4 regions of the Pseudomonas sp. 1176_21 genome follow, and region 2 is predicted to be linked to each of the others. Evidence: predicted binding sites of a transcription regulator. Region 2 holds the regulator's gene; each other region holds the start of a gene.
The links. The regulator FliA, encoded in region 2, starts transcription of late flagellar genes. The targets are predictions, from matches to a motif close to CTAAAGTTTNNNNNNNNNNNGCCGNTAA.
Positions count from the first base shown of each region.

Region 1 (7,128 bases), on a different contig from region 2:
TCGATGGCCGCCCTGCAATGCTTCGAGGCGGCCGCCCGACACCTGAGCTTCACCCGCGCTGCGCAAGAGCTGCACCTGACCCAGAGCGCGGTGAGCAAGCAGGTGGCGCAGCTCGAAGACATGCTGCGCCATCATCTGTTCCTGCGGATCCGCCGACGCCTGCAGCTGACCCCGGCGGGCGCGCTGTACCTGGCCGAGGTGAACAAGATCCTCACCCAGGTCGACATGTCCAGCCGCTACATCCTGTCCTACGGTCAGCAGACCGAAGTGCTCAAGGTGGCCACCCAGCCGAGCTTCGGCGTGCGCTGGCTGATCCCGCACCTGAAGGGCTTCGGCAAGCGCTACCCGAATATACACCTGGATATCTGCAACGAGATGGAGCCTTTCGCCCTGCTGCAGAACACCGCCGACGTGGTGTTCTTCTATGGCCAGGGCACCTGGCCGGGGGCCACGTGCATCGAGCTGTTCGGCGACGAGGTGGTGCCGGTGTGCGCCCCGGAACTGCTGCAGGGGCACACCCTGACCGAGGCCGGCGAGCTGGCCGAGCGCGTGTTGCTGCAAAGCACCTCGCGCCCGGAGGCCTGGCACGAGTGGTTTCTGGAACAGGGCCTGCACTCGGCCAACAGCTACCACGGCCCGCGTTTCGATACCTTCTATATGTGCGTGGGCGCCGCGTTGTCGGGCTGCGGCGTGGCGCTGGTGCCGCGCTATCTGGTGGAGCAGGAACTGGCCGAGGGCAAGCTGGTGATACCGTGGCCCTACGCGATGCGCAGCAGCGGCGCGTACTTTGTGGCGTTCGCCGAGCATGCCGCCGAGGTACCCAAGGTGCGCAGCCTGGTGGAATGGATCCGTGAACAGGCGACCGCGCCGAGGTCCTGAATTACAGGAATGATCCCTCGAATTTTTTTCGCTTGTGCCCGGCCTGCATTCCTCGCTTTCATGTAAGGGTGACTTTTACCACCAGGAAGCTTTCGATGCCCGCTCAAGATTTCGTCAGCCCGGACAGCATTCGCGCGCAGTTTTCCGCGGCCATGTCGCTCATGTACAAGCAGGAGGTGCCGCTCTACGGCACCCTGCTGGAACTGGTGAGCGAGATCAATCAACAGGTGATGACCCAGCAGCCCAAGGTGGCCGAGGCCCTACGCTGGACCGGCGAGATCGAACGCCTGGACCAGGAACGCCACGGCGCCATCCGCGTCGGCACCGCCCAGGAACTGGCGACCATCGGCCGCCTGTTCGCGGTGATGGGCATGTACCCGGTGGGCTACTACGACCTCAGCTCGGCCGGCGTACCGGTGCACTCCACCGCGTTTCGCGCGGTGCACGAGCAGTCGCTGCACATCAGCCCGTTCCGCGTGTTCACCTCGCTGCTGCGCCTGGAGCTGATCGACAACCCGGCGCTGCGCGAGCTGGCCGCATCGATCCTGGCCAAGCGGCAGATCTTCACCCCGCGTGCCTTGCAGCTGATTGCCCAGTTCGAAGCCGACGCAGGCCTGAATGCCGCCGACGCCGAGGCGTTCGTCAATGAAGCACTGCACACCTTCCGCTGGCACCACGACGCGACGGTCACGGCCGAGCAGTACCAGCAACTGCACGACCAGCACCGCCTGATCGCCGATGTGGTGGCCTTCAAGGGCCCGCACATCAACCACCTGACGCCGCGCACCCTGGACATCGATGCGATCCAGGTCGGCATGCCGGCCAAGGGCATTCCGCCCAAGGCCGTGATCGAGGGCCCGCCACCGCGTCGTTGCCCGATCCTGTTGCGTCAGACCAGCTTCAAGGCCTTGCAGGAGCGCGTGGCATTCACCGACCAGCAGGGCAGCGAAGGGGGCAGCCATACCGCACGCTTCGGCGAGATCGAGCAACGCGGCGCGGCGCTGACCCCCAAGGGTCGCGTGCTGTATGACCAGTTGCTGGACGCAGCGCGGGCCGACCTGGGCGGCGTGCCGGCCGAGGCCAATGCCGAGCGCTACATGAGCCTGCTGGGCAAGCGTTTCGAGGCCTTCCCGGACGACCTGGCGCAGATGCGCGAGCAGGGGCTGGCGTACTTCCGCTACTTCCCGACCGAAGCCGGCCTGAGTGCCCGCGACCAGGCGCAGCGGCCGACCTCGCTGAGCGCGTTGATCGAAGCCGGGCATGTGCACTTCGAAGCCCTGGTATACGAGGACTTCCTGCCGGTGAGTGCGGCGGGGATCTTCCAGTCCAACCTGGGCGAAGGCGCGCAGAGCGAGTACGGCAGCAATGCCAACCGCGACGCGTTCGAGCAGGCGCTGGGCAAGTCGGTGCAGGATGAGCTGGCGCTGTATGCCGAGAGCGAGCGGCGCTCGCTGGCAGCGTGTGCGCAGGCGTTGAACCTGCCTGGGCTGATTTAACAGCTTCGCCGGCAAGGCCGGCTCCTACACTGCAGGAGCCGGCCTTGCCGGCGAAGGGGCCCTCAATGCCCCACCTCAAACCGCCCCACTTCTGCCCGCAGCTGCCCCGCCAAACCCTCCAGCTCCCGCGCCGTAGCCGCCAGGTTGGCTGCCACCTCGCGCTGCTCGCTGTTGGCCAGCGCAATACTCTGCAAGTTGCTGCTCAGCAACGTCGCCGTGCTGCTCTGCTCCTGAGTCGCGGTGGTGATCGCGGCAAACTGCTGCCCCGCCGCCCGGCTCTGCTCGTCGATGCGCGCCAAGGCCTCGGCGACTTTGGCATTGCGTTGCAAGCCGTCCTCCATCAAGCGGTTGCCCTGCTCCATGGTGCTGATGGCGTTGCCGGTCTCCTGCTGAATGCTGGCGATCATGCCGGAGATCTCGTCGGTGGCTTCGCGGGTGCGCGCCGCCAGGTTGCGCACCTCGTCCGCCACCACGGCGAACCCGCGCCCCTGCTCGCCCGCCCGTGCCGCCTCGATGGCCGCGTTCAGCGCCAGCAGGTTGGTCCGCTCGGCAATCGAGGTGATGGTGCCGACAATGCCGCCAATCTCCTTCGAGCGCACCCCAAGGGTATCGATCACTGTCGCGGTGCTGCCCAGCGCCTGCGCGATCTGCTGCAACGAGGTGGACGCTTCGTTCATCGATGCACGGCCAATGCGCGTCTGCTGCGCGTTGTCCTGGGCCATGCGTTCGGTGCTGCCCATGTTGTCAGCGATGTTCAGGGAGGTGGCGCTGAACTCCTCGACTGCACCGGCCATGCTGGTGATTTCGCCCGACTGCTGCTCCATGCCCTCGCAAGCACCCGACGACAGCCCCGCCAGCGCCTGAGCACGCTGGCTGACCTGCTGCGAGGCATCACGAATGTGCAGCACAGTGCTCGCCAGCGCTTCGCTCATCTGATTGAAACTGCGCGCCAGTTGGCCGATTTCGTCGTGGCTGGCCACCGCCAGGCGGGCACTCAGGTCGCCCGCGCCCAGGGCCTGGGCCTGACGCACCAGGTCGGCCAGCGGCCGCAGCTTTCGGCGCAGCAGCCACAGGGTGGCGCCCACCGCCAGCATCATGGCCAGCAAGCTGCCAATGGCCAACCTTGCGCCCACGCTCCAGGTCACGGCACGAATCTCGGCCTTGGGCATGCTTGCCAGTACTGTCCACGGGCCGTCGGCAAAGGGCATGGCCACGCTATAGAGGGTTTCGACCCCATCGTTCCAGAAGCGCCCTTCCCCTGCATGCGCGGCAAACCCGCCCAGTTGGTGGGCAGCCAGTGCCGTGTCGCTGACACCTGCCGGCGCTACCAACCAGTGTTGCTGTTCGTCCAGCAGCGCCAGCGACCCCGTCTGGCCGATACGGAAGTGCCGGAGGTTGTCGAACTGGGCGTTCTGCGCGTCGGTATAGTCGAAGCCGACGAACAGGACCGCGATGACCCGACCCGACACGTCACGCACCGGTGTGTACTGGGTCATGTACGAGCGCTCGAACAGCACGGCACGCCCCACGTAGGGCTGCCCGGCCATCAGCCGCGCGTAGGCCGGGTGCTGGTGATCGAGCTGAGTGCCGATGGCGCGGCTGCCGTCCTGCTTGGTCAGCGATGTGCTGATACGAATGAAGTCCTCACCGCTGCGCACGAACACGGTGGCAACACCCGCCGTCATCTGGCGAAAGTCGTCAACCTCGCGAAAATCGTTGTTCAGCGCATGGTCCGCCAGGTACAGCGCCGGCGTGGCCACTCCGGCCACGCTGAGTGACTGGTCGGAGGCAAGCCGCAGCCCGCCGGCAAAGCGTTTTTCGAACAGGCCACTGAGGCGCTGGGTACTCTCGCGCAAGGTGCTGTGGAACGTGTCGAGCTGGTCGGCGAGCAGCCGTGCCTCGCTGGCCAGGTGTTCCTGGCGGGTGATCAGGTTGGCGCTGTCGAGCGAGCGCAGGGCAAACAGCGTACTGCCGGTAATGACGACCGCCAGCACGGCGGCCAGGGCAATACCGAGTTGCGAGGCAATTCGGGCACGGGGTTGGGACATGGAAGCTCCTGGCAATGGGGGCCGGATCATCCTGATCACGCTGCACCGTCGGCATGGGGAAGTGGAGCCATTCTGGTTGTGGCTCTCGACCCCACTGATTCGGCGGCGTCATCGATTACTTGAGTGCATCACAGGGATATTCTGCGCAAACGTTCAATCGCCGATGTTGGGCTCATTTGCCCCCAGTATCTGCACCTTGGGCAGGTCCATCGCACGGGCCTCGCCCTGCAGGAAGTCGCTGAGCCGGCGCAGACGCTCGCCACCGGGACGCGTGCGTGGCCACACCAGGTAGTAATTCAGGCCGCTGGCCACCGCCGTCGGCCAGGGCAGGCTCAGGCGCCGCTGGGCGACATCCTCGGCCACCATCAGCAAGTCCCCCATCGACACACCATACCCTCGCGCGGCAGCGATCATGCCCAGCTCGAGGGTATCGAACACCTGGCCGCCCTTGAGCGAGACCTGTTCGGTCAGCCCCATCTGCGCCAGCCAGCTGCGCCAGTCGCGCTTGTCGGGCGTGGGATGCAGCAGTTCGCAGGCCTTCAACTGCTCCACGTCCCAGGGCGTCTGATCAAGCAGCGCGGGCGCACCCACCGGTATCAGCAGTTCAGGGAACAGCGGGCTGACTTCCCAGTCCGGCGGAAAATGCCCGTCGCCCAACAGCACTGCGCAATCGAAGGGTTCATGGTTGAAATCCACATGGTCGACGTCCATCCAGGCACTGGTGAGCTGCACCTCGTTGCCCGGCTGCAAGTGGCGAAAACGGCTCAGGCGCGCCAGCAGCCAGCGCATGGTCAGGGTCGAAGGGGCCTTCATGCGGATCACCCCATCTTCGCTGTGCAGGGTGTTGCAGGCACGCTCAAGTGCGGCGAAACCCTCGCGCACACCGGGCAACAGCAGGCGCGCCGCCTCGCTCAACTGCAGGGTGCGGCCATTGCGCAGAAACAGCCGGCAGGCGAAGTGCTCCTCCAGCGTGCGGATGTGCCGGCTGACCGCGCTCTGGGTTATCGATAACTCATCGGCGGCACGGGTGAACGAACTGTGCCTGGCAGCGGCCTCGAACGCCCGCAAGGCGTAGAGAGGCGGTAAACGGCGTGACATGCGGGCGTGCTCCAGCAATGAAATACGGGTTGGCACGGATCATACTCACATGAGTTTTAATCATGCCAATGATCGTTTTTATCCTTTTGTGCAATGGCCCGCAAAGGCCGAGAATCCACGGCTCACCCTTCCCTTTTCAGGAGCTGCATCATGCAGGCTGCGCCCGTTACCGAACTCAAGGCATTGCTACGGCTGGCCGGGCCGCTGATCGCCTCGCAGTTGGCGCACATGCTGATGCTGCTCACCGACACCCTGATGATGGCCAAAATCAGCCCCGAGGCCCTGGCTGGTGGCGGGCTGGGCGCGGCCAGCTATTCCTTCGTGTCGATCTTCTGCCTGGGAGTGATTGCCGCCGTCGGTACCCTGGTCGCGATTCGCCAGGGTGCGGGCGACAACCCCGGTGCCACGCGCCTGACCCAGGCCGGGCTATGGCTGGCCTGGGGCATGGCCATCGTCGCCGCGCTGGTACTGTGGAACCTGTCGCCGGTGCTGCTGATGCTGGGCCAGACACCGGGCAACGTGGCTTTTGCCAGCCAGTTCCTGCTGGTGCTGCCGCTGGCCCTGCCCGGCTACCTGAGCTTCATGGCGTTGCGCGGGTTCACCAGTGCACTGGGGCGTTCGACGCCGGTGATGGTGATCAGCCTGGTCGGCACCGTGGTCAATTTCCTGCTCAACTACGCCTTGATCGAAGGCATGTTCGGCCTGCCGAAGCTGGGCCTGATGGGCATCGGCCTGGTGACCGCGCTGGTGGCCAATGCCATGGCCATCGCACTGGCGCTGTACATCCGTCGCCACCCGGCCTACGCGGACTTCCCGATACGCCAGGGCCTGAGCCGCCCGCACCTGCCGGCGTTGCGCGAGCTGTGGCGCCTGGGCCTGCCGATTGGCGGCACCTACACCGTGGAGGTCGGGCTGTTTGCCTTCGCAGCGCTGTGCATCGGCACCATGGGCACCACCGACCTGGGCGCGCACCAGATCGCCCTGCAGATCGTCTCGACCGCGTTCATGATCCCGGCGGGCCTGTCATACGCGGTGACCATGCGTGTGGGCCTGCATTACGGCGCCGACCGCCTGCTGGCGGCGCGTCAGGCCGGGCGCGTGGGCATCGGTTTTGGCGCGGCGATGATGCTCGGTTTCTCGCTGCTGTTCTGGCTGATGCCCGAGGCGCTGGTGGGGCTGTTTCTGGACCGCCAGGACCCGGCCTTCGCCGATGTGATCCGGGTGGCGGTGAGCCTGTTGATGGTGGCGGCGTGGTTCGAGCTGTTCGACGGTATTCAGACCATCGCGATGGGCTCTATTCGCGGGCTCAAGGACGCCAAGACCACGTTCCTGGTGGGGTTGGCCGGGTACTGGCTGATCGGCGCACCGGCGGCGTGGGTGTTCGCGTTTCCCATGGGCGGCGGCGCGGTAGGCGTGTGGTGGGGGCTGGCGCTGGGGTTGGCGTGTGCGGCAATCGGGCTGACGGTGGCGTTCGAGTGGCGGATGCGGCGGTTGCTGGGCAGTTCGCAGATGGCACAGATTTCTGTACAACCTTGAGGGCCTGTTCGCCGTCAAGGCCGGCTCCTACCCTGTTTCGCGCATGCCGGCGACGGGGGCTACAGCGCCAC
Region 1 is NZ_VXCV01000002.1:383,917-391,044, forward strand. Features, by position in the region: gene FW760_RS06770 (LysR family transcriptional regulator) at 1-879, shown strand, start outside; gene hglS (2-oxoadipate dioxygenase/decarboxylase HglS) at 975-2,375, shown strand; gene FW760_RS06780 (methyl-accepting chemotaxis protein) at 2,438-4,423, opposite strand; gene FW760_RS06785 (LysR substrate-binding domain-containing protein) at 4,577-5,521, opposite strand; gene FW760_RS06790 (NorM family multidrug efflux MATE transporter) at 5,672-7,057, shown strand; gene FW760_RS06795 (putative bifunctional diguanylate cyclase/phosphodiesterase) at 7,117-7,128, opposite strand, start outside.
Region 1: a site for FliA is predicted at 4,520-4,547, ahead of FW760_RS06780 (methyl-accepting chemotaxis protein). Genes of this name have one in related genera too.

Region 2 (7,128 bases):
GGCGCGCAGGACATTGGCATCCATGCCCTTGCCGTCATCGGAGATCGACAGCAGGATGTGGTCGCCTTCCTGTTCGGCAGCGAGGATCACCTTGCCATTGCGCGACTTGCCGGCGGCTTCGCGCTCTTCCGGGGTTTCCACGCCATGGTCGACGGCGTTGCGCACCAAGTGCACCAGCGGGTCGGCCAGGGCCTCGACGAGGTTCTTGTCCAGGTCGGTCTCTTCGCCGACCAGCTCCAGGTTGATCTCTTTCTTGAGCTGGCGGGCCAGGTCGCGAACCAGACGCGGGAAGCGCCCGAAGACCTTCTTGATCGGCTGCATGCGGGTCTTCATCACCGCGGTCTGCAGGTCGGCGGTCACCACGTCCAGGTTCGAGACGGCCTTCGACATGGCTTCATCGCCGCTGTTCAGGCCCAGGCGCACCAGGCGGTTACGCACCAGCACCAGTTCGCCGACCATGTTCATGATCTCGTCCAGGCGCGCGGTGTCGACCCGCACGGTGGTCTCGGCCTCGCTGGCCGGATGCTTGTCGGCAGCGGGAGCCGCCTGACGGGCTGGCGCGGGGGCGGGGGCCTTGGCCGGTGCCGGTGCCGGTGCAGCGGCTGCCGCTGCGGGCTTGGCCGCCGGCTTGGCCGCAACCGTCGCCGCAGCAGCAGGCGCGCTGGCAGCGCCAGCGCCGCTGACGGCGTCGGGCGCGAATTTGCCCTTGCCGTGCAACTCGTCGAGCAGGGCCTCGAATTCGTGTTCGGAAATATGGTCACCCGCCGCTGCGGGTGCGGCAGCGGCCGGCGCGGCGGCCGCTACAGCGCCGGGCAGTGCATCGGCGGCAAAGGTGCCCTTGCCGTGCAACTGGTCCAGCAATGCTTCGAATTCATCGTCGGTGATGTCACCGCTGGGCGCCGCGTCCGCGCCAGGTGCAGCAGCAGATGCCGCCGCCACACTGTCGGGGGCGAACTGGCCCTTGCCATGCAACTGGTCCAGCAACGACTCGAACTCGGCGTCGGTGATTTCATCGCTGGCAGCGTCCACGGCCACCGGCTCGGGCGCCTCGGCCTGGGCCTTGGCGGCATTGAGCGATTCGAGCAACTGCTCGAACTCGCTGTCGGTGATATCACCCCCGCTCGCCTCGGCCTCAGGCTCCGGCTCGGCAACCGCCGCCACCGGCGCAGGCGCCGCCGCTTCGGCACCGGCAGGTTCGGCCAGGCGCGCCAGGGCGGCCAGCAGTTCCGGAGTGGCTGCGGTGATGTCGGTGCGCTCGCGCACCTGGCCGAACATGCTGTTGACGGTGTCCAGGGCTTCCAGGACCACGTCCATCAGTTCGGCGTCCACACGTCGTTCACCCTTGCGCAGGATGTCGAAGACGTTTTCGGCGATGTGGCAGCACTCCACCAGCTCATTGAGCTGGAGGAAGCCGGCGCCCCCTTTTACAGTGTGAAAACCGCGAAAAATTGCATTGAGCAGGTCGGCATCATCCGGGCGGCTTTCCAGCTCGACCAGTTGCTCGGACAGTTGCTCAAGAATTTCGCCGGCTTCTACCAGAAAATCCTGGAGGATTTCTTCATCGGCGCCGAAGCTCATTAAACGTGCTCCCTAAAAACCCAGGCTGGACAGCAGATCGTCGACATCGTCCTGACCGGACACAACGTCTTCACGTTTATCGGCATGAATCTGTGGTCCTTCACCCCGAGTCGGATGTTTTTCTTGATCTTTTTCGGCACGCAGCTGGTCGTGGTCATGCTCGATGCCGGCGAACCGGTCGACCTGACTCGCCATCAACACGAGCTTCAGAAGATTGCTTTCTACTTCGGTGACCAGTGCCGTGACGCGCTTGATCACCTGGCCGGTCAGGTCTTGGTAGTCCTGAGCCAGAAGAATGTCGTTGAGATGGCCGGCGACCTTGCGGTTGCCCTCGGCGCTGTGCGTCAGGAAACTGTCGACGCGCTTGACCAGCTCGCGAAACTCAGGAGCCTCGACTTCGCGGCGCATGAAGCGCTGCCAGTCGCCACTCAGGCTGGCCGCCTCGGCACTGAGGTCATTGAGTACCGGCGTGCTTGCCTCCACCAGGTCCATGGTGCGGTTGGCAGCGCCCTCGGTCAGCTTGACCACATACGACAGGCGTTCGGTGGCGTCGGTAATCTGCGAGACTTCCTCGGCCTGCGGCATGTGCGGATCGATCTGGAAACTGACGATCGCACTGTGCAGCTCGCGGGTAAGCTTGCCGACTTCCTGGTACAGGCCAAGGTCACGGGTCTGGTTCAGCTGATGGATCAGTTGCACCGCGTCGCCGAACCTGCCTTTTTCAAGGCTGCTGACCAGCTCCTGGGCATGTTTCTTCAGAGTCGACTCGAAGTCGTCCAAAGATGATCTTTTTTGCTCCATAAGCGCCCCCGTGGCGTACCTCAGCTATTGACGCGCTCGAAGATCTTTTCGATCTTTTCTTTCAGCACCTGGGCGGTGAACGGTTTGACCACATAGCCGTTGACGCCCGCCTGGGCGGCTTCGATGATCTGTTCGCGTTTGGCTTCGGCCGTCACCATCAGCACCGGCAGGTGCTTGAGGCGCTCATCCAGACGTACCTTGCGCAGCAGGTCGATACCGGACATGCCGGGCATGTTCCAGTCGGTCACCAGGAAATCGAAGTGACCGCTTTCGAGCATCGGCAACGCGGTGTTGCCGTCGTCGGCTTCCTGGGTATTGGTGAAGCCCAGGTCACGCAACAGGTTCTTGATGATCCGCCGCATCGTCGAAAAATCGTCGACGATGAGGATTTTCATGTCTTTGTTCAATTAGACCTCCAAGCAGTCTTTAACGCGCTCAGCGCTGAACGCGCATTCAATCAATTCGGGCACTACATTTCACGACTGTATGGAACGGCTGCTCAACGCGCCCGCCATTCCCCCAGGCGACCGCGCAAGCGTGCGGCGCACTGGCTGTGCAACTGGCTGACACGCGACTCGCTGACCCCCAGCACCTCGCCGATTTCCTTGAGGTTCAGCTCTTCGTCGTAGTACAGCGCCAGCACCAGGCGCTCACGCTCGGGCAGGTTGGCGATTGCATCCGCCAGGGCTGCCTGAAAGCGCTCGTCTTCCAGATCGCGCGATGGCTCGAGCTGGGCACTGGCGCCGTCCTCGTGCAGGCCTTCATGTTCGCCGTCCTGCAACAGGTCGTCGAAACTGAACAGGCGACTGCCCAAGGTATCGTTCAAAATCCCGTAATAATCATCGAGACTCAATTGAAGTTCGGCAGCAACCTCGTGATCTTTAGCATCACGACCGGTTTTTGCTTCAATTGCACGAATCGCGTCACTCACCATGCGGGTATTGCGATGTACCGAACGCGGCGCCCAATCCCCCTTGCGCACCTCGTCGAGCATGGCCCCACGGATGCGGATACCGGCATAGGTCTCGAAACTGGCACCCTTGCTGGAGTCGTACTTGTTGGAGACCTCGAGCAGGCCGATCATGCCGGCCTGGATCAGGTCCTCCACCTGCACACTGGCTGGCAGACGCGCCAGCAGGTGATAGGCAATGCGCTTGACCAAGGGTGCGTACCGCTCGATCAGCTCGTACTGGGCATCACGCGAAGCCTTGCTGTACATCCGATAGCCGCTTGCACTCATAGCACTGGTCCCGCACTGGTCGGTTGCACCAGCCGTTCGACGAAGAACTCCAGATGACCACGCGGGTTGGCAGGCAACGGCCAGCTATCGACCTTCTGAGCAATGGCCTTGAAGGCCAGCGCGCACTTGGAACGCGGAAAGGCTTCGTAGACTGCTCGCTGCTTCTGCACTGCCTTGCGGACACATTCGTCGTAGGGCACAGCACCGACGTATTGTAAGGCGACATCCAGGAAGCGATCCGTGACCTTGGTCAACTTGGCGAACAGATTGCGGCCTTCCTGAGGGCTTTGTGCCATGTTGGCCAGCACCCGGAAACGGTTCATGCCGTAATCGCGGTTCAGCAGCTTGATCAGGGCATAGGCGTCAGTGATGGACGTGGGCTCGTCGCACACCACCAGCAGCACTTCCTGGGCCGCGCGCACGAAGCTGACGACCGAATCGCCGATGCCGGCCGCGGTGTCGATGACCAGCACGTCGAGGTTGTCGCCGATCTCGCTGAACGCCTGGATCAGCCCGGCATGCTGGGCCGGCGCCAGGTGCACCATGCTCTGGGTGCCGGAGGCCGCAGGCACGATGCGTACCCCGCCAGGCCCCGGCAGCAGCACGTCGCGCAGCTCGCAGCGGCCCTCGATGACATCGGCCAGTGTGCGTTTGGGGGTCAGGCCGAGCAAGACGTCGACGTTGGCCAGGCCCAGGTCGGCGTCCAGCAGCATGACCCGACGGCCAAGCTCAGCCAGCGCCAATGACAAGTTCACTGACACGTTGGTCTTGCCGACGCCACCTTTGCCGCCTGTCACGGCGATCACCTGTACGGGATGCATGCTGCCCATGTTTGTTCTTTACCTTGTCTTACTTAGACCGAGGCCACATGACTGGCTGCGCTTTCAACACCTGAAAAATGCCTGGCAGACCATTGATGTAGGTACTTTGCAACGTATACACATTTACCTCAGCCGACACGCTTGCCGTCGCTGTGGTACAGATCGGCGAACATGTCGGCCATTGCCTCTTCGCTGGGATCATCCTGCATTTGTACACTGACCGCGCGACTGACCAGATGGTGCCGGCGCGGCAAGTGCAGATCGTCCGGAATGCGCGGCCCATCGGTCAGATAGGCCACCGGCAACTCATGCGTGATGGCCAGGCTCAGCACCTCGCCCAGGCACGCCGTTTCGTCGAGCTTGGTCAGGATGCAACCGGCCAGCCCGCAGCGCTTGTAGCTGTGGTAGGCAGCGGTCAGCACCTGCTTCTGGCTGGTGGTGGCCAGCACCAGGTAATTCTTGGCCTGGATGCCGCGCCCGGCCAGGGTTTCGAGCTGCATGCGCAGTGCCGGGTCGCTGGCCTGCAGGCCGGCGGTATCGATCAGCACCACGCGCTTGCGCAACAGAGGGTCCAGGGCCTGGGCCAGCGACTGGCCGGGGTCGACGTGGGTCACCGACACATTCAGGATGCGCCCCAGGGTCTTGAGTTGTTCCTGGGCGCCGATGCGAAAGCTGTCCATGCTCACCAGCGCGATGTTCTGCGCGCCGTACTTGAGCACATAGCGCGCCGCCAGCTTGGCCAGGGTGGTGGTCTTGCCCATGCCGGCCGGGCCGACCATGGCGATCACGCCGCCCTCTTCGATCGGCTCGATTTCCGGCACCTGGATCATGCGGGCCAGGTGCGCCAGCAGCATGCGCCAGGCCTGGCGGGGCTCTTCGATGTCGGCAGTGATGTCCAGCACCTCGCGGGCCAGCGGCCCGGCGATGCCGATGCGCTGCAGGCGGCGCCAGAGGTTGGCCTGGTGCGGCTTGCTGCCCTGCAGCTGGGTCCAGGCCAGCGAGCCGAGCTGCACTTCGAGCAGCTCGCGCAGGCCCGAGAGCTCCGAGCGCATGGAATCGAACAGACGCTGATCGACCGGCGCCGGGGCCGCTGCCTGAGGCCGCACGGGGGCCTCGACCTGCGGCTCTACCAGCGGCTCGGAGGCGGTCAGCGGCAGGCCGGCGAACAACTGGCGGTTGCCCTCCTCGCCTTCGACCCGGCTGCTGAGCTCGGCCTGCGCGGTGACGATGCGCGACTGGGTCTTGCGCAGTTCGTCCTCGAGCTCGACGTTCGGCACCCGCGGCGCAAGCGCGGACAGCTTGTAGTCCAGCGCCGCCGTCAGCTCGACACCGCCAGCAATCCGTCGGTTGCCGATGATGGCGGCCTCTGCCCCCAGCTCATCACGAACCAGCTTCATGGCCTGACGCATATCAGCGGCGAAAAAACGCTTAACTTGCATATCCCACTACCTCAGCCGTTGGGGCCTACTGTGGCAACGATGGTAACTTGCTTGTTGTCAGGTATTTCCTGATACGCCAAAACATGCAAATTCGGTACAGCCAGGCGGCCAAAACGCGACAGCATCTGTCGAACGGGTCCTGCGACCAGCAGGATTGCAGGTTGCCCTTGCATCTCCTGACGCTGGGCGGCCTCGATCAACGAACGCTGAAGCTTTTCGGCCATGCTCGGCTCAAGAAGAACACCATCTTCCTGACCCTGCCCGGCCCTTTGCAAACTATTGAGCAAAATCTGTTCCAACCTTGGCTCAAGCGTGATCACAGGCAGCTCGGACTCAGTTCCTACAATGCTTTGCACGATTGCGCGGCTCAATCCTACGCGCACCGAAGCCACCAGCGCGGCGGTATCTTGACTCTTGGCGGCATTGTTGGCGATGGCTTCGGCAATGGTGCGGATGTCGCGCACCGGCACCTGCTCGGCCAGCAACGCCTGCAGCACCTTGAGCAGACCGGACAGCGGCAGCACCCCCGGTACCAGTTCCTCGGCCAGCTTGGGCGAGCCCTTGGCCAGGACCTGCAGCAGTTGCTGTACCTCTTCGTGACCGATCAGCTCGTGGCAATGCTTGTAGAGGATCTGGTTGAGGTGAGTGGCGACCACGGTGCTCGCGTCCACCACGGTGTAGCCCAGCGATTGCGCCTGGCTGCGCTGGGCCACATCGATCCACACTGCCTCCAGGCCGAAGGCCGGGTCCCTGGCGGCGATGCCGTTGAGGTTGCCGAACACCTGCCCCGGGTTGATCGCCAGTTCGCGGTCGGGGTAGATCTCGGCCTCGGCCAGGATCACCCCCATCAGCGTCAGGCGGTAGGCGCTGGGGGCCAGGTCGAGGTTGTCGCGGATGTGCACGGTGGGCATCAGGAAGCCCAGGTCCTGGGACAGCTTCTTGCGTACCCCCTTGATCCGCGCCAGCAACTGCCCACCCTGGTTGCGGTCCACCAGCGGGATCAGCCGGTAGCCGACTTCCAGGCCGATCATGTCGATCGGGGTAACGTCGTCCCAGCCCAGCTCCTTGGTTTCCTGAGCACGCTGCGGCGACGGCAGCAGGTCCTGCTGGCGCTGCACTTCCTGCTGTGCCTTGACCTTGGCCTGGTTCTGCTTGCGCCACACCAGGTAGGCGCCGCCCGCGGCCATCAGGCCGAGGCTGAGGAATGCCACGTGCGGCATGCCCGGCACCAGCCCCATGACGATCATCA
Region 2 is NZ_VXCV01000008.1:64,875-72,002, reverse strand. Features, by position in the region: gene FW760_RS18845 (chemotaxis protein CheA) at 1-1,578, opposite strand, end outside; gene FW760_RS18840 (protein phosphatase CheZ) at 1,591-2,379, opposite strand; gene FW760_RS18835 (chemotaxis response regulator CheY) at 2,400-2,774, opposite strand; gene fliA (RNA polymerase sigma factor FliA) at 2,879-3,619, opposite strand; gene fleN (flagellar synthesis regulator FleN) at 3,616-4,449, opposite strand; gene flhF (flagellar biosynthesis protein FlhF) at 4,569-5,879, opposite strand; gene flhA (flagellar biosynthesis protein FlhA) at 5,891-7,128, opposite strand, start outside.

Region 3 (7,128 bases), on a different contig from region 2:
CTGGTGACCATGATCCGGGCCGCGTTCGAGGAGCGTCGGGAGTGGTTCTGAAGGGGCGCGGTGCCCTGTAGGCGCCGGCTTTGCCGGCGAACCGGCGCCGCACCTCAGACGATAAAGCGCGTGACCAGCGTGGTCAGTTGCGTGGCCAACTGCGACAGCGCATGGCTGGCGACGCGGGTCTGCTCGGCGCCCGCCGCCGAGCGGCCCGACAATTCACGAATGTTCAGCAGGTTGCGATCCACCTCGCGGGCCACCTGGGCCTGCTCCTCTGCCGCGCTGGCAATCACCAGGTTGCGCTCGTTGATCTGGCCGATGGCCGTGTAGATGCCCTCCAGCACCTGGCCTGACGCCTGGGTGATGCCCAGCGTGGACTGCGCGCGGCCGGTACTGGCCTGCATCGAGTCCACCGCCGCCTGGGTGCCCTGTTGCACGCTGTTGATCATCTGCTCGATTTCCTGGGTCGATTGCTGCGTGCGGTAGGCCAGGGTCCTGACCTCATCGGCCACCACCGCAAACCCGCGCCCGGCCTCGCCGGCACGCGCCGCCTCGATGGCGGCATTGAGCGCCAGCAGGTTGGTCTGCTCCGACACCGAACGGATCACCTCCAGCACCGTGCCTATCTCGCGAATCTGCACCGCCAGCTGTTGCAGGCGCTCGCCACTGATCGCCACTTCGCGAGCCATGGCCTGGGTGCCGTCGATGTTGTCGGCGACCTGCTGGCGGCTCTGTTCGGCCAAGGCATTGGAGGCACTGGCCGCCTGGGAGGTGGACACCGCATTGCGCGCCACTTCCTCGACCGCCGTGGTCATCTCGGTAACCGCCGTGGCGGCCTGTTCCAGCTCCTGGTCCTGCTGGCGCAGGCTCTGGGTGCTCTGCTCGGTCACGCTGTCCAGGGCCTGGGCGGCGCTGGACAGCTGCGTGGCGCAGGCGGTGATCTGCCCCAGGGTATCGCGCTGGCTGTGCTGCATGCGCTCCAGTTCGGCGAACAGCTGGCCGATCTCGTTGTGGCTGCGCACCGTCACCGGCACGCTCAGGTCGCCCCCGGCAATGCGCTGAAAATGCACGCCGGCCTCGCGCAGCGGGCGCAGCACACGGGCGACGATAAAGGCCCAGCACACGGCGGCCAGCACCAGGGTCAACAGCCCCAGCAGCACGCTCAGCCACTGGGCCGTGGCCAGGCGCTGGTCGGACTCGGCCATGATCTGCCGGCTGCGCTCGGCCAGGGCTGCCACCAGTTGCTGGCGCAGCGCCTGCAGGGCACGCATGGCGTTGCCGGCATCCACGTTGACGGTGAAGTAGTCGTCCAGCGAGCCCTTGAGCGTGGCGGCGCGCTGCCCGGCCACGGCGTTGGCGTAGTCGGCGAAGGTGCGCTGCAGGTCCTGGGCCAGGGCCTTTTGCGCCGGCTCATGGGTGTTGGTGACGAAGGCGTCGACCAGCGCCTGGCTGTCGCCCAGCAGCTTTTGCGACATGGCCAGGCGCGCCTTGGCACTGTCGAGGTGGCCGCCTTGCTGCTCGATAAAGCCCGACGACACGTTGGCACTGGCGCGAATCGCCATCAGCAGCGCGTTGTTGAGGCGGTCGGACTGCTGGGCGGTCTGGTCCAGCTCGTTGATCTGCGCGTCGCTGCCCACCGCCGCCCGCCAGGCGCTGACGGTGGAAAACAGCAGGGTGGCGCTGAACAGCAGCAGCACCCAGAACATTCCGGTGCGGATCTTGAGGTCGGCAAGCATGCGGGCATTACTCCTGGCAGTAAAAAATACCCCCACTCTGTGCGGTGGGTAGGCTGCTATCGGAGGCGCGGCGCATGACTTTAGGGGGCGACGACGGGTTCTGTTCGATTACCGCACAGCCTTTGTTTCAGCGGCCCTCGTGCTGGCGGCGGTAGGCGCCGGGCTGCACGCCGATGGCCTTGCCGAACGCCCGGGTGAAGGCGGCGATGGACTGGTAGCCCACCGCTGCGCAGACCTGCTCGACGGTGTTGTTGGCCTTGAGCAACTGGCAGGCATGACGCATGCGCAGCGCCAGCAGCACCTGGCCCGGCGACTGGCCGGCCAGCTCGTTGAAACGCTTGAAGAAGGCCGAGCGCGACAGCCCTGTGCAGGCGGCCATGCTCTCCAGCGACCAGGGCTGTTCGGGGTGTTCGATCAACTGCTCCAGCAGCGGGGCGAACGCCGGGTGACGGGCCAGGGCGACCAGGCCGCCAAGGTCCTGGTTGTCGCTCACCTGCTGGCGCAGCACGTACAAGAACAGCAACTGGCTCAGGCGCTCCAGCAGGGTGGAGGAGGGTGCGGGGGTGCGTTGGCATTCCTCCAGAATCAGCTCGAACAGCGCCCGCGCCGCCTGCAGCGACGGGTCGCCGGTGCGCAGGATGATCCAGTCGGCCAGCGACTCGGCCATCAGCGACGACAGCCCCGGCTGGAAGTGAAAGAACCCGCACACCAGCCCCACGCCATCCGCCGCCTGGCTGTCGAGCGCCTGCATCGGGATGCGCGGCTGGCAGCGCGCGGTGTCGCTGTCGGCGCTGTCGGACAGGCGATAGGGCAGGTCGCGCAGCAGGAACACCGCCTCGCCGGCCTCCAGCCGCTGCGGCTCGGGCTGGCCGTCGATGTGCAGCCAGCAGTGGCCCTGCACCACCACGTGAAAGCTGGCCCGGGCCAGGCCCTGGGTGCTGGCGTGCCAGCCACCGCAGTAGCGCCCCACATGGAACAGGCTGGCGTCCAGTTCCAGACGCTCTAATAACCAATCGACCAAAACGCTGGAAGAAATCATCTAATGGAAACACTCTGGAGCAAGTAATCGCGACTGTAGAATATGGATCGGTTTTCTTATAACCAACAGACTTGGCGAACACCTTCAGTATGCAGGAGACCACGCCATGTCACGCATCACTCTACACACCGTGCAAAGCGCCCCGGAAGCCGCGCGCCCGTTCCTGGAGAACGCGCAGAAGAATTCCGGCTTCATTCCCAACCTGCTGGGCGTGCTGGCCAACGCGCCGGCCGCGCTGGAAACCTATGTGACGGTTTCGGCGCTCAATGGCAAGGCCGAGCTGAGCCTGGCCGAGCGCGAAGTGGTGCAGCTGATTGCCGCCACCCAGCACGGCTGCGACTTCTGCGTGGCCGGCCATACGGCGGTGGCGCTGAACAAGGCCAAGCTGCCCGAAGAAGTGGTGCAGGCCCTGCGTGCGCGCGGCGAGTTACCATCGCCCAGGCTCGAAACCCTGGCGAAGTTTGCCCGCGAAGTGATTGCCACCCGTGGCAATGTGAGCGATGCCACCTACGCTGAGTTTCGCGAGGCCGGTTACACCGAAGGCCATGCCCTGGAAGTTATCCTGGGGGTGAGCCTGGCCACGCTGTGCAATTTCGCCAACGTGTTTGCGCGCACGCCGCTCAATGACGAGCTGGCCAAGTACCGCTGGCAGGCCGTCGCTCAGTGAGCCCCGTGGCGCCAGTGTGTGGCTGGCGCCCTGTTCTAAGGAGGAAAGAACATGCTTGATCCCGTATTGCAGCACTGGCTGGAGGCCAATGCCGAGGCGCTCGACCAGGGCCGGTGCGACCCGCAGCAGGTGCTGGGGCAACTGGCCGCAGCCAAGGTGCTGGGTGTGGGTGTGGACCCGCGTCAGGGCGGCAGCGGCGCCAGTGTGGCCGACGCCGTGGAAACCGTGGCCAGCGTTGCCAGCTGTTCGCTGGCCGCCGCCTTCGTGTTCTGGGGCCAGCGGGCCTTTATCGAATACCTGCTGCACAGCCCCAACAGCGCCCTGCGCGAGCGCCTGCTGCCGTCGTTGCTCAGCGGTGAGCTGGCCGGTGCCACCGGGCTCTCCAACGCAATGAAGTTTCTGTCCGGCATCGAGTCGCTGCAGGTCAGCGCCACGGCGCGCGGCGAGCAGGGCTGGGCGCTCAACGGGCGCCTGCACTGGGTCACCAACCTGCGCAAGGGCGGCTTCGTGGTGGCCGCCGCCATCGACCGCGCCGAAGGCGGTGCACCGTTCGTGGTGGCGATCCCCGACGGCATCGCGGGGGTGCAGCGCTCCCCCGACCTGCAACTGATGGGCCTGCAGTCGAGCAATACCGCCGCGCTGGATTTCGATCAGGTGGCCCTGGGCCGCGACTGGCTGCTGCATGAGGATGCCCGGCAGTTCCTGCCGGCGGTGCGCCCGGCGTTCCTGGGCCTGCAGTGCGGCATGGCCATCGGCCTGGCGCGGCGCGCCTTGCAGGAAGCGCAGGGGCACCTGCAGGGGGTGCGTTCGGTGCTGGCTGAAACCCTCGAGGCGCAGCGCGAGCTGCTGGCCGATGTGGTGAGCGAGCTCAAGGCCGGCCTGCTCGACGGGCGCTTCCTGGGCAACCCGGCGTCGCTGTTCAAGGTACGCATCAGCCTGGCCGAGATCGTTGGCGAGGCGCTGCAACTGGAGCTGCAGGCCAGCGGTGGCAAGGCCTACCTGAGCGAGTACGGCGCAGGCTTTGCGCGGCGCTGGCGCGAGTCGGCGTTCGTGCCGATCGTGACCCCGAGCCTGGTGCAACTGCGCGCCGAGCTGCAACGCCAGGCACGCGCAGCATGAGCAAGGTGGTACTGCAGGCCCGCGGTATCAGCCTGGGCTACGCCCGCGAACAGGGCTGGCAAACCCTGCTCGAAGGCTTCGACCTGGACCTGGCGCCGGGCGAAGTGGTGTCGATCCTGGGCCCCAGCGGGGTGGGCAAGTCCAGCCTGCTGCGGGTACTGGCCGGCTTGCAGGCGGCGCGCGATGGTCGCGTGAGCCTGCTCGGCGAGCCGCTGGACGGCCCGCATCCACGGGTGGCGGTGGCGTTCCAGGACCCCAGCCTGCTGCCCTGGCTGAGCCTGGAAAGCAACGTCGCCTTCGGCCTGGATTTCGCTCGCCAGCCGCGTTTGGCCAAGGCTGAGCGCGAGGCGCGCATCGACCATGCGATTGCCGCCGTGGGCCTGCAGCATGCACGCCAGCATTACCCGGCGCAGTTGTCCGGCGGCATGGCCCAGCGCACCGCGCTGGCGCGCTGCCTGGCGCGCCAGCCCCATGTACTGCTGCTGGACGAGCCCTTTGGCGCGCTGGACGAAGTGACCCGCGCCGACATGCAGCAACTGCTGCTGAGCGTGATCGCCGAACACGGCACCGCTGCGGTGCTGATCACCCACGATATCGACGAGGCCCTGCTGTTGTCCGACCGCATCCTGCTACTGGGCGACCACCCGGCGCGGACCCTCGGCCAATGGCCCATCGACCTGGCGCACCCGCGTGAGCAGCAGGTCGAGGCACTGGGCGCGTTGCGCATCGAGATTCTCAAGACCCTTCGGCGGGCGAGCCGCACCCACACTTACCCAACCGATTCTTTGCCTACGCCGTCGGAGACTGCCCATGTGCCTGGACGACTTCACCCACACTCGTCGTGATTTTCTCAAACTCAGCGCGGTGCTCAGTGCCGCCGGTGCGATGCCGCTGCTGAGCAGCCTGCAGGCGCGTGCCGCCGCCGAGCCGGATGCGCCGGTGCGCATCGGCTACCTGCCGATCACCGACGCCACGCCGCTGCTGGTGGCGCACAACAATGGCCTGTTCGAGGCCGAGGGCATCAAGGCCGAGCGCCCGGTGCTGCTGCGCAGTTGGGCGCAGGTGATCGAGGCGTTCATTTCCGGGCAGGTCAACGTGATCCACCTGCTGTCGCCGATGACCGTATGGGCGCGTTACGGCAGCAAGGTGCCGGCAAAGGTGGTGGCCTGGAACCACGTGGGCGGCTCGGGGCTGACCGTGGCCCCGGACATCACCGAGGTGAAGCAGCTGGGCGGCAAGACGGTGGCGATCCCGTTCTGGTACTCCATTCACAACGTGGTGGTGCAGCAACTGTTCCGTGATAACGGCTTGGAGCCGGTGTCGCGGGCGGCGGCGGCTGCGGTGGCGGCCAACGAGGTCAACCTGGTGGTGCTGCCGCCTTCGGACATGCCGCCGGCGTTGGCCAGCAAGCGCATTGCCGGCTACATCGTCGCCGAGCCGTTCAATGCCCTGGCCGAGGAACTCAAGGTCGGGCGCGTGCAGCGCTTTACCGGGGACGTGTGGCGCAACCATGCATGCTGCGTGGTGTTCATGCACGAGCACGACCTGAACAACCGCCCCGAGTGGTCGCAGAAGGTGGTCAACGCCATCGTCAAGGCCCAGCTGTGGACCCGCGACCACCGCGCCGAGGCGGCGCAGATTCTGTCCAAGAGCGGTGCCAACCGCTACACCCCGCATGCCCCCGAGGTGCTGGGCCGGGTGCTCACGCCGGCTGCCGACAGCCGCGAACAGTATGTGCAGAGCGGGGCGATCCGGCATGCGCAGTGGGACGAGCAGCGCATCGACTTCCAGCCGTACCCGTTCCCCAGCTACACCGAGGAACTGGTGCGCCGCCTCAAGGACACCCTGATCGAAGGCGACAAGGGCTTCCTGGCCGCACTGGACCCGCAACAGACCGCCCGCGACCTGGTGGATGACCGCTTCGTGCGCAACGCCATCGGTGCCGTCGGCGGGCTCAAGGCCTTCGGCTTGCCCGACAGCTTCGAGCGCAGCGAGGAGTTCGCGGTCTGATGGTCAAGCCAGTCAAACACGCGGCCCTGGGTATCGCCGGGCTGCTGGTGCTGTTGTTGCTGTGGTGGGGTGGGATCGTGCTGTTCGGCGGTGACGGGCTGGCCTTGCGGTTTGCGCCGCAGGCCACCTTTGCCAGCCTGCTGGAGCTTTTGGGGCATGCCGAGCTGTACGAGCATGTGGCGGTGAGCCTCAAGCGCATTCTGGTGGGGTTGGTGCTGGCGTTGCTGGTGGGCGTGCCGCTGGGTTTGCTGGTGGGCAGCTACCGGCGCCTGGACGCGGCGACCACCCCGGCGTTCCAGTTCCTGCGCATGATCTCGCCGCTGTCGTGGATGCCGGTGGTGGTGATGCTGATGGGGGTGGGTGATGCGCCGATCTACTTCCTGCTGGCGTTTGCCGCGTTGTGGCCGATCTTGCTCAACACGGCGGCGGGTGTGCGTCAGCTCGACCCGCGCTGGTTGCAGTTGAGCCGCAGCCTGAGCGCCACGCGCTGGGAGACCTTGCGCAAGGTGATCCTGCCGGGGGTGGTGGGGCATGTGCTGACCGGCGTGCGGCTGGCCATCGGC
Region 3 is NZ_VXCV01000011.1:46,039-53,166, forward strand. Features, by position in the region: gene FW760_RS21580 (LysR family transcriptional regulator) at 1-51, shown strand, start outside; gene FW760_RS21585 (methyl-accepting chemotaxis protein) at 105-1,730, opposite strand; gene FW760_RS21590 (AraC family transcriptional regulator) at 1,858-2,769, opposite strand; gene FW760_RS21595 (carboxymuconolactone decarboxylase family protein) at 2,876-3,436, shown strand; gene FW760_RS21600 (acyl-CoA dehydrogenase family protein) at 3,488-4,555, shown strand; gene FW760_RS21605 (ABC transporter ATP-binding protein) at 4,552-5,400, shown strand; gene FW760_RS21610 (ABC transporter substrate-binding protein) at 5,366-6,565, shown strand; gene FW760_RS21615 (ABC transporter permease) at 6,565-7,128, shown strand, end outside.
Region 3: a site for FliA is predicted at 1,787-1,814, ahead of FW760_RS21585 (methyl-accepting chemotaxis protein). Genes of this name have one in related genera too.

Region 4 (7,128 bases), on a different contig from region 2:
TGCCGGCGGTCAGGGCGTGGATCGATCACCTGGTAGCCTCGTTCGAGGAATGCGGAGAGCGTTATGTCTGAGCGAAAAATGACCGAGGCACAGGTGGCGGCATTCTGCCTGGGCCTGCCCGGTGTGCAGGAAGACTACAAATGGGGTGGCGTGCGCGTGTTCTCGGTGGCCGGCAACAAGATGTTCGCGGTGATGGACCTGGCGGGTGCAGGCTTGTCGTTCAAGGTCGACACCGAGCTGTTCCTGGGCTACGTGGACCGCCCCGGGGTGCGACCGGCGCCGTACCTGGCGCGGGCACACTGGATCAGTGTGGCGCAGCCTTATGCGATGGGGCGTGGGGAACTGGAAGAGTTGCTGCGCCGCTCGCATCAACTGGTGGTGCGGCGATTGCCCAAGCGCGTACAGGTCGGGTTGCTGCTCTGAGGCCGATGGCTTTCGCCGGCAAGGCCGGCCCTGAAGGCGCCGACCTTGCCGGCGAAAGCGCTCTAGAACCCGAACAATCGCCCGGCAAGAAACAGGTAGTCGGCCCAGAACACCTGATGCCCCAGCACGATCACCCAGAACACCAGCTGATACGACAACTTGCGTGTCTTGTGCCGGAACACCTGCTGCGCCAGCAGCGCCCCTGGCCAGCCACCGGCCAGTTCGCAGGCATGCAGCACCTTCTCGGGGGTACGCTGCCCCTGGCCGCGCGCCTGACGCTTGTCGTAGCCATACAGCCCGAAACAGCCAAGGCTCGCCAGCCCATAGGCCGCCAGCCACAACCAGTTGCCTGTGCCCACACCCAGCTTCAGTGCGCCCAGCACCGGCAGCAGGCACAGGGCCACGAATGCCAGCAACTTGAGGCGCAGGTGGCGCATGGGCGGGCGCGTTTCGATGCGGGCCATCTCAGCCGTGCGCCACGGCCCAGTCGACCCAGCCGAACTGCCAGGTCGCCAGGATCACCAGGCCAAATGCGATACGGTACCAGGCAAACACCGCGTAGCTGTGGCTGGCGATGAACTTGAGCAAGCCGCGCACCGCAATCATCGCGAAGATGAACGACACCACGAAGCCGATGGCGAACACCGGGAAGTCATCCGGCTGGAACAGGTCACGGTACTTGTAGCCCGAGAACACCGCCGCCCCGACCATGGTCGGCATCGCCAGAAAGAACGAGAACTCGGTGGCGGCCTTGCGCGACAGGCCGAACAACAGCCCGCCGATGATCGTCGAGCCCGACCGCGAAGTCCCCGGAATCATTGCCAGGCACTGCGCGCAGCCGATCTTCAGCGCATCGGTCCAGCGCATGTCATCGACCTCCTCGGCACGCACCACGTGCTGGCGGCGCTCGGCCCACAGCATGATCACCCCGCCCACCACCAGGGCCACCGCCACCGTGATCGGGTTGAACAGGTACTCATGGATCAGGTCGGCGAACAGCACGCCCAGCACCACGGCGGGCATGAAGGCGATCAGCAGGTTGAGGGTAAAGCGCTGGGCCCGGGCCTGGCGGGGCAGGCCCACCACCACGTCCAGGATCTTGCGGCGAAATTCCCACACCACCGCCAGGATCGCGCCCAGCTGGATGATGATGTTGAACGCCATCGCGCGTTCGCCGCCAAAGTCGATCAGGTCGGCGACCACGATCTGGTGACCGGTACTCGAAATGGGCAAAAATTCCGTCAGACCCTCGACGATGCCGAGAATCACAGCCTGCATGGCGGTCCAAAAATCCATCATTCCCCCGTAAGACATTGCCGCTGGCAGGTCTCATCATTCGTTATTTGATTGCCCGAAACCGGGCATATTACGGCGACACTCCGTCGCAAAACCGAAGGAAATGCTACCCCGGCCTTCAGAACTGCCCCGTGAAGGCCGAAATCCTAACAGAGCGCTCGTGCAAACGCTGCCGCTCGACGCGACAGCGCTCTACTAATCAATCACTTAGCCCTTGGTCGAGTAGGTTGTTTCGGTAAAGCGTGGTTGGATGCGGACAATAACAAGAACATAGGGTGACCTTCATGAAGACTTTACGCAGTATGTCGATCAGCCGTCGGCTGTGGCTCATCCTGGTGGTGGCGGTGCTGATGCTGGTGACCCTGGGGCTGCTGATGCTGCGTCAGATCCACGGTGACCTGTACCAGGCAAAGGCCGAAAAGACCCGGCACGTGGTCGAAACCGCAGCCGGCGTACTGGCCTATTACCAGGGGCTGGAAGCCAGCGGTACCCTTACCCGCGAGGCCGCCCAGCAACAGGCGCTGAGTGCGGTGCGCGGGTTGCGTTATGACCAGGACGACTACTTCTGGATCAACGACCTGGGCCCGAAGATGATCATGCACCCCATGAACCTCAAGCTCGAAGGCCAGGACCTCTCCGGCATTCGCGACCCGGACGGCTATGCGCTGTTCAACGAAATGGTCGCGTTGGCCAAGGCCCAGGGCGCCGGCAGCATCGACTACCGCTGGCCCAAGCCCGGTGCCAGCGAGCCGGTGGAAAAAACCTCGTACATCCAGCTGTTCAAACCCTGGGGCTGGGTGATCGGCTCTGGCGTGTACATCGACGACATGCACGCCGAGTTCGTGCGCCAGCTTCGCGACGCATCGCTGCTGGGGGTGGTCATCGCGCTGATAATGGCACTGGTGGTCATGCTGATCGCCCGCAGTATCACCCGCCCCTTGCAGGAAGCCGTGGATGCCATGGGCAACATCGCCAGCGGCGAAAGCGACCTGACCCGTCGCCTCGACACCCATGGGCAGGATGAAGTCACCCAGCTGGGCCTGCACTTCAACACCTTCACCGCCAAGCTGCAGCAGGTGGTGACCCAGTTGCAGGGCGCCGCCCAGGCCCTGGGCCATTCGGCCGGGGACGTAGGCAGCAACGCCGGCCAGGCGCACCAGCGCAGCGAACAGCAGTCGCAGCAGATGGAACAGGTGGCCACCGCAATCAACGAGGTCAGTTATGCGGTGCAGGACGTGGCCAGGAACGCCGAGCACGCCTCCAGCGAGATGCAGGACGCCCAGCAGCGGGCCGAACAGGGCCGGCAAAGCATTCATGGCAGCCTGCTGAAAATCGACGAGCTGTCGGGCACCATCGACCAGGCGGTGCAGGTGATCCAGGCCCTGGCGGGCCAGAGCACGCGTATCGGCAGTGTGCTGGAGGTGATCCGTTCGATTGCCGAGCAGACCAACCTGCTGGCACTCAACGCCGCCATCGAGGCCGCGCGGGCGGGTGAACAGGGTCGCGGGTTCGCCGTGGTGGCCGACGAAGTGCGCCTGCTGGCGCAACGCACCCAGCAGTCGACGGCCGAGATCCAGCAGATGATCGAGCACCTTCAGGGCCAGTCCGAGGCTGCGGTCAAGGCGATCGATGCCAGCAGCCTGGCCTCGCGCGAGACGGTCGAACAGGCCAGCGAGGCCGGTGCCAGCCTGGATGCCATCAGCCAGGCACTGCACAACCTCAGCGCGCTGAATGCCTCGATTGCCAGTGCCACGCTGCAGCAGTCGCATGTGGTGGAAGAGATCAACCACAACGTCACCCAGACGGCCGAGCTGTCGCGTCAGACGGCCGTGGCGGCGCACCAGTCGAGCAGTGCCGGGGCCGCATTGAACCAGTTGAGCGAACAGCTGGGGCAGTTGCTGAGGCAGTTCCGGGTCTGACCGCAGCCTGCACCTCGCCGGCGGCCGGCTTCTGCAAGGCTCGACATTGCCTCAGCAGGAGCCGGCCTTGGCGGCGAAGTGCTCACCCAAGGCTGGCACCTGACGTGCCACAAGGTACAATCGCCGCCCTGCCCCCCCCTTCAAGGAACGCCGATGTCCGGCCTGGAACTGTACGCTGCCGTGCTGGGCGTCATCGCTGTATGGCTCACGACCCGCCAGAACCCCTGGTGCTGGCCCATCGGCCTGCTGGTGGTGCTGCTCTACAGCTGGATCTTCTTCGACTTCAAACTGTATTCGAACATGCTGCTGCAACTGGCGTTTGCCGTGTTCCAGCTCTATGGGTGGTGGCAGTGGACACGCCCCGGCGAGGATCGCCCGATCCGGCAGGTGACCTACCTGCGTACCGCGCCGCTGCTGTCCGGCCTGGGCGTGGGCCTGCTGGCCAGCCTGGCCCTCGGTGCGGCCATGGCCACCTGGACCGATGCTGCAGAGCCCTGGCTGGACGCCACCCTCACCGCCTTCAGCCTGGTGGCGCAGTTCTGGATGGCGCAAAAGCGCGTGCAATGCTGGCCGTTGTGGATCGTGCTGGACGTGATCTTCGTCGGCCTGTTCCTTTACAAAGGCATGTACATCACCGCCGCGCTGTATGCGCTGTTCACCCTGATCGCCCTGCAGGGCTGGCGTAGCTGGCGACGTGACCCGGCCTTGGCCAGCCCATGAAGGTCCTGGTACTGGCGGGCCCAGAATCCAGTGGCAAGAGCTGGCTGGGCGGCGAAATCCAGGCGCATTTCGGTGGCGAACTGGTAGGCGAGTACGTGCGCCACTTCATCGACGAGCAGCGACGCGACACCTGCTACGCCGACATCGACCCCATCGCCCGCGGGCAGCTGGTGTGGGAGGATGCGGCCCGCGCGCGCCAGCCCGAGCTGCTGATACTCGATACGCACCTGCTGAGCAACATGCTGTGGAGCCGCGTACTGTTCAACGACTGCCCGGCGTGGCTGGAACAGGCGCTGCTGGCACGGCGCTACGACCTGCACCTGTTGCTCAGCCCCGCAGGCGTGCCCTGGGTAGGCGACGGCCAGCGCTGTCAGCCACGGCTGGAGGAGCGCCAGGCGTTCTTCGAGGCCAGCCGCCAATGGCTGCAACGGCATGGCCAACCCATGCAGGTCATCGAGGGCGACTGGGCATACCGCCAATCGACGGTACTGGCGGCCGTACAGGCGCTGCTGGAAGGCAAGCCCCCGGCCTGCGCCACCGAGTGTTAACCCGGCGTTACACACCCGGCCACCTCAACCGCCGATCCAGAGCACTTGCGCCCAACACGCGGTGACGTGTTAAGCCGGTGATACACCCACCCTCGGGGCACGCCGGGCATCTGCGCTGCTCCAAGGCCTGTAAAAAGGACCAGCGGTTGTATCACCGGTGATACAGATTTTCCGACCGGCCCCTGCCCCGTGCGCTATGCCCTTGATTCGCTGGCACAAAGCAAAAGCGGCACAGCTTCTGCTCTCCTTCTCGCAACGCTGATAGGGCCAGCGCACCGAAGAAGGAATCGCTGCCGTGGGGAATCACACCAACAAGCTGCTGAGTCTTTTCGTAATGGGCTGTGCGCTGGGCGCCAGCACCCTGAGCCTGCCGATACTGGCCGCCGGCGACGGCACCATCATCATCCAACGCCAGGTTCAGCCGCGTTCGGCCGTTCGCCCGACCGGCACCCCCGACCCCCGCCCCATGACCGTCAATGCCAATCAGTCGCCACGCATCCTGAGCCAGACCAACGAGCTCAGCGATGGCGACTTTGCCGGTGTGGCCAGCGGTGCCAGTGTAAACCGGGTGTTGATGCCCGACGCGTCCGGCAACATCCGCGGCATGGGGGCCGTGCCCACCAGCCTGCCGGGCCTGCGTGGCGGCGCCGGCCCTGGCGCAGGGGGCGCCAACAGCATCTCCAATTCGGTCAACCAGAACGTGCAGCGTGGCCTTGCGCCGCTGCAGATCCTGACCGGGGGCCGTTGAGATGAACCACTCACTGCTGTTTCTGGCGCTGGCCTGCAGCGCGTCGGCCCTGGCCGCCCAACCGGTCAATGACAACGCCACCATCAACGCCAGCGGCCAGGGCTACAAGGGCAACGTGACCATCAACCAGGCGGCTGGCGACCAGCAGCAACAGAACAACAGCCGCGCCATTGCCATCAACCCCGATGCCACCGCCACCACCCAGGTGCGCCAGCGCATCGACACCCCTGCCAGCAGCGCGATCAATGCCCGCGCCAGCATCGGTGGCAACGCCTTCACCAACGGTAACGGGATGATTGGGATCAACCAGTCGGCCGGTGCCAACACACAACAAATCAATGCCGTGCGGGTAAGCATCAGTGCCACCGCGCAGAGCATCGACGACAGCGTCCTCGACCAGCAGAACGTGGCGCTGTCAAACGGCTCAGGCTCGACAGGTCAAACCCCCGGCAGTCGCCAGGTCGCTACCAGCGATCAGGCCTTCACCGGCAGCCGTGGGGTGATCCAGTTGAACCAGAGCGCCGGGGTCGGGAACCGAATGGCCAACACCCTGAGCGTACGGGTTGCAGATTGACCCGAGCAGTTCACAACGCAGCACAACACAACACTTAACAACTAAAAACAATGCGGAGAAACACCATGAAACCCACAATGGCACTCAAGCCTCTGGTATTCGCACTCGCAGCGGTCATGGCAGTTGCTGCACAAGCGGGCGGAAACAACGGTGGTCACAACGGCGGACACAATGGCGGCAATAACGGCGGCAATAACAATTCCAGCGCGCTGCTCGCCCTGCTGGTAAACGCCGGCGCTGGCGCCACCGTGATCGATACCCAGGGCAATGGTGGTAACGGTGTGCTCAACGAGAACACCCGCAACAACGGCACCATGGACAACTCGGCAAACGGCTCTCAAGGCAACCTGGGCGCCAACGTGGCAGCCGGTGACGGCAACCAGCAAGACAACGTTGCCGCCATCGCCACCGCCGACGAACGCTTCATCTTCGGCAGTGCGGTTGCTGTTTCCAGTGCCACCCAGACCAACACCAGCAACATCGTCAACAACTTCTCTACCCAGAACAACGCCAATCTCACCAATTCGGCGAACAACAGCTCCGGCAACATCGGTGTCAACGTGACCGCCGGCGACTTCAACCAACAGAAAAACAACCTGGCAATCGCCGTGTCCGGCGGCCGTGTGGCCGTGGCCAGCGCAGCCGCCAACCAGTCCACTTCCGGCCTGAGCGTCAACAACAAGGCCGACCGTACCTACACCAAGGAAACCCTCGGTGGCGCCTTTGCCGCCTATGGCCAGTACGAAGGCGAAGGCCACGGCTACGTGGAACGCAAAGACGACAAACCCGGGCACAACGGTGGCTGGGATGATCGTGGCGGCAACAAACCACAGAAAGACAAGCTTACCTTCACCGAAGAAGGCAGCTTCGTACTCGGTGGCGTCTACACCTACCAGGTGC
Region 4 is NZ_VXCV01000001.1:898,643-905,770, forward strand. Features, by position in the region: gene FW760_RS04275 (LysR substrate-binding domain-containing protein) at 1-71, shown strand, start outside; gene FW760_RS04280 (MmcQ/YjbR family DNA-binding protein) at 64-423, shown strand; gene FW760_RS04285 (DUF1294 domain-containing protein) at 486-887, opposite strand; gene FW760_RS04290 (undecaprenyl-diphosphate phosphatase) at 889-1,719, opposite strand; gene FW760_RS04295 (methyl-accepting chemotaxis protein) at 2,004-3,638, shown strand; gene pnuC (nicotinamide riboside transporter PnuC) at 3,792-4,358, shown strand; gene FW760_RS04305 (AAA family ATPase) at 4,355-4,906, shown strand; gene FW760_RS04310 (hypothetical protein) at 5,202-5,654, shown strand; gene FW760_RS04315 (adhesin) at 5,656-6,228, shown strand; gene FW760_RS04320 (hypothetical protein) at 6,294-7,128, shown strand, end outside.
Region 4: a site for FliA is predicted at 1,955-1,982, ahead of FW760_RS04295 (methyl-accepting chemotaxis protein). Genes of this name have one in related genera too.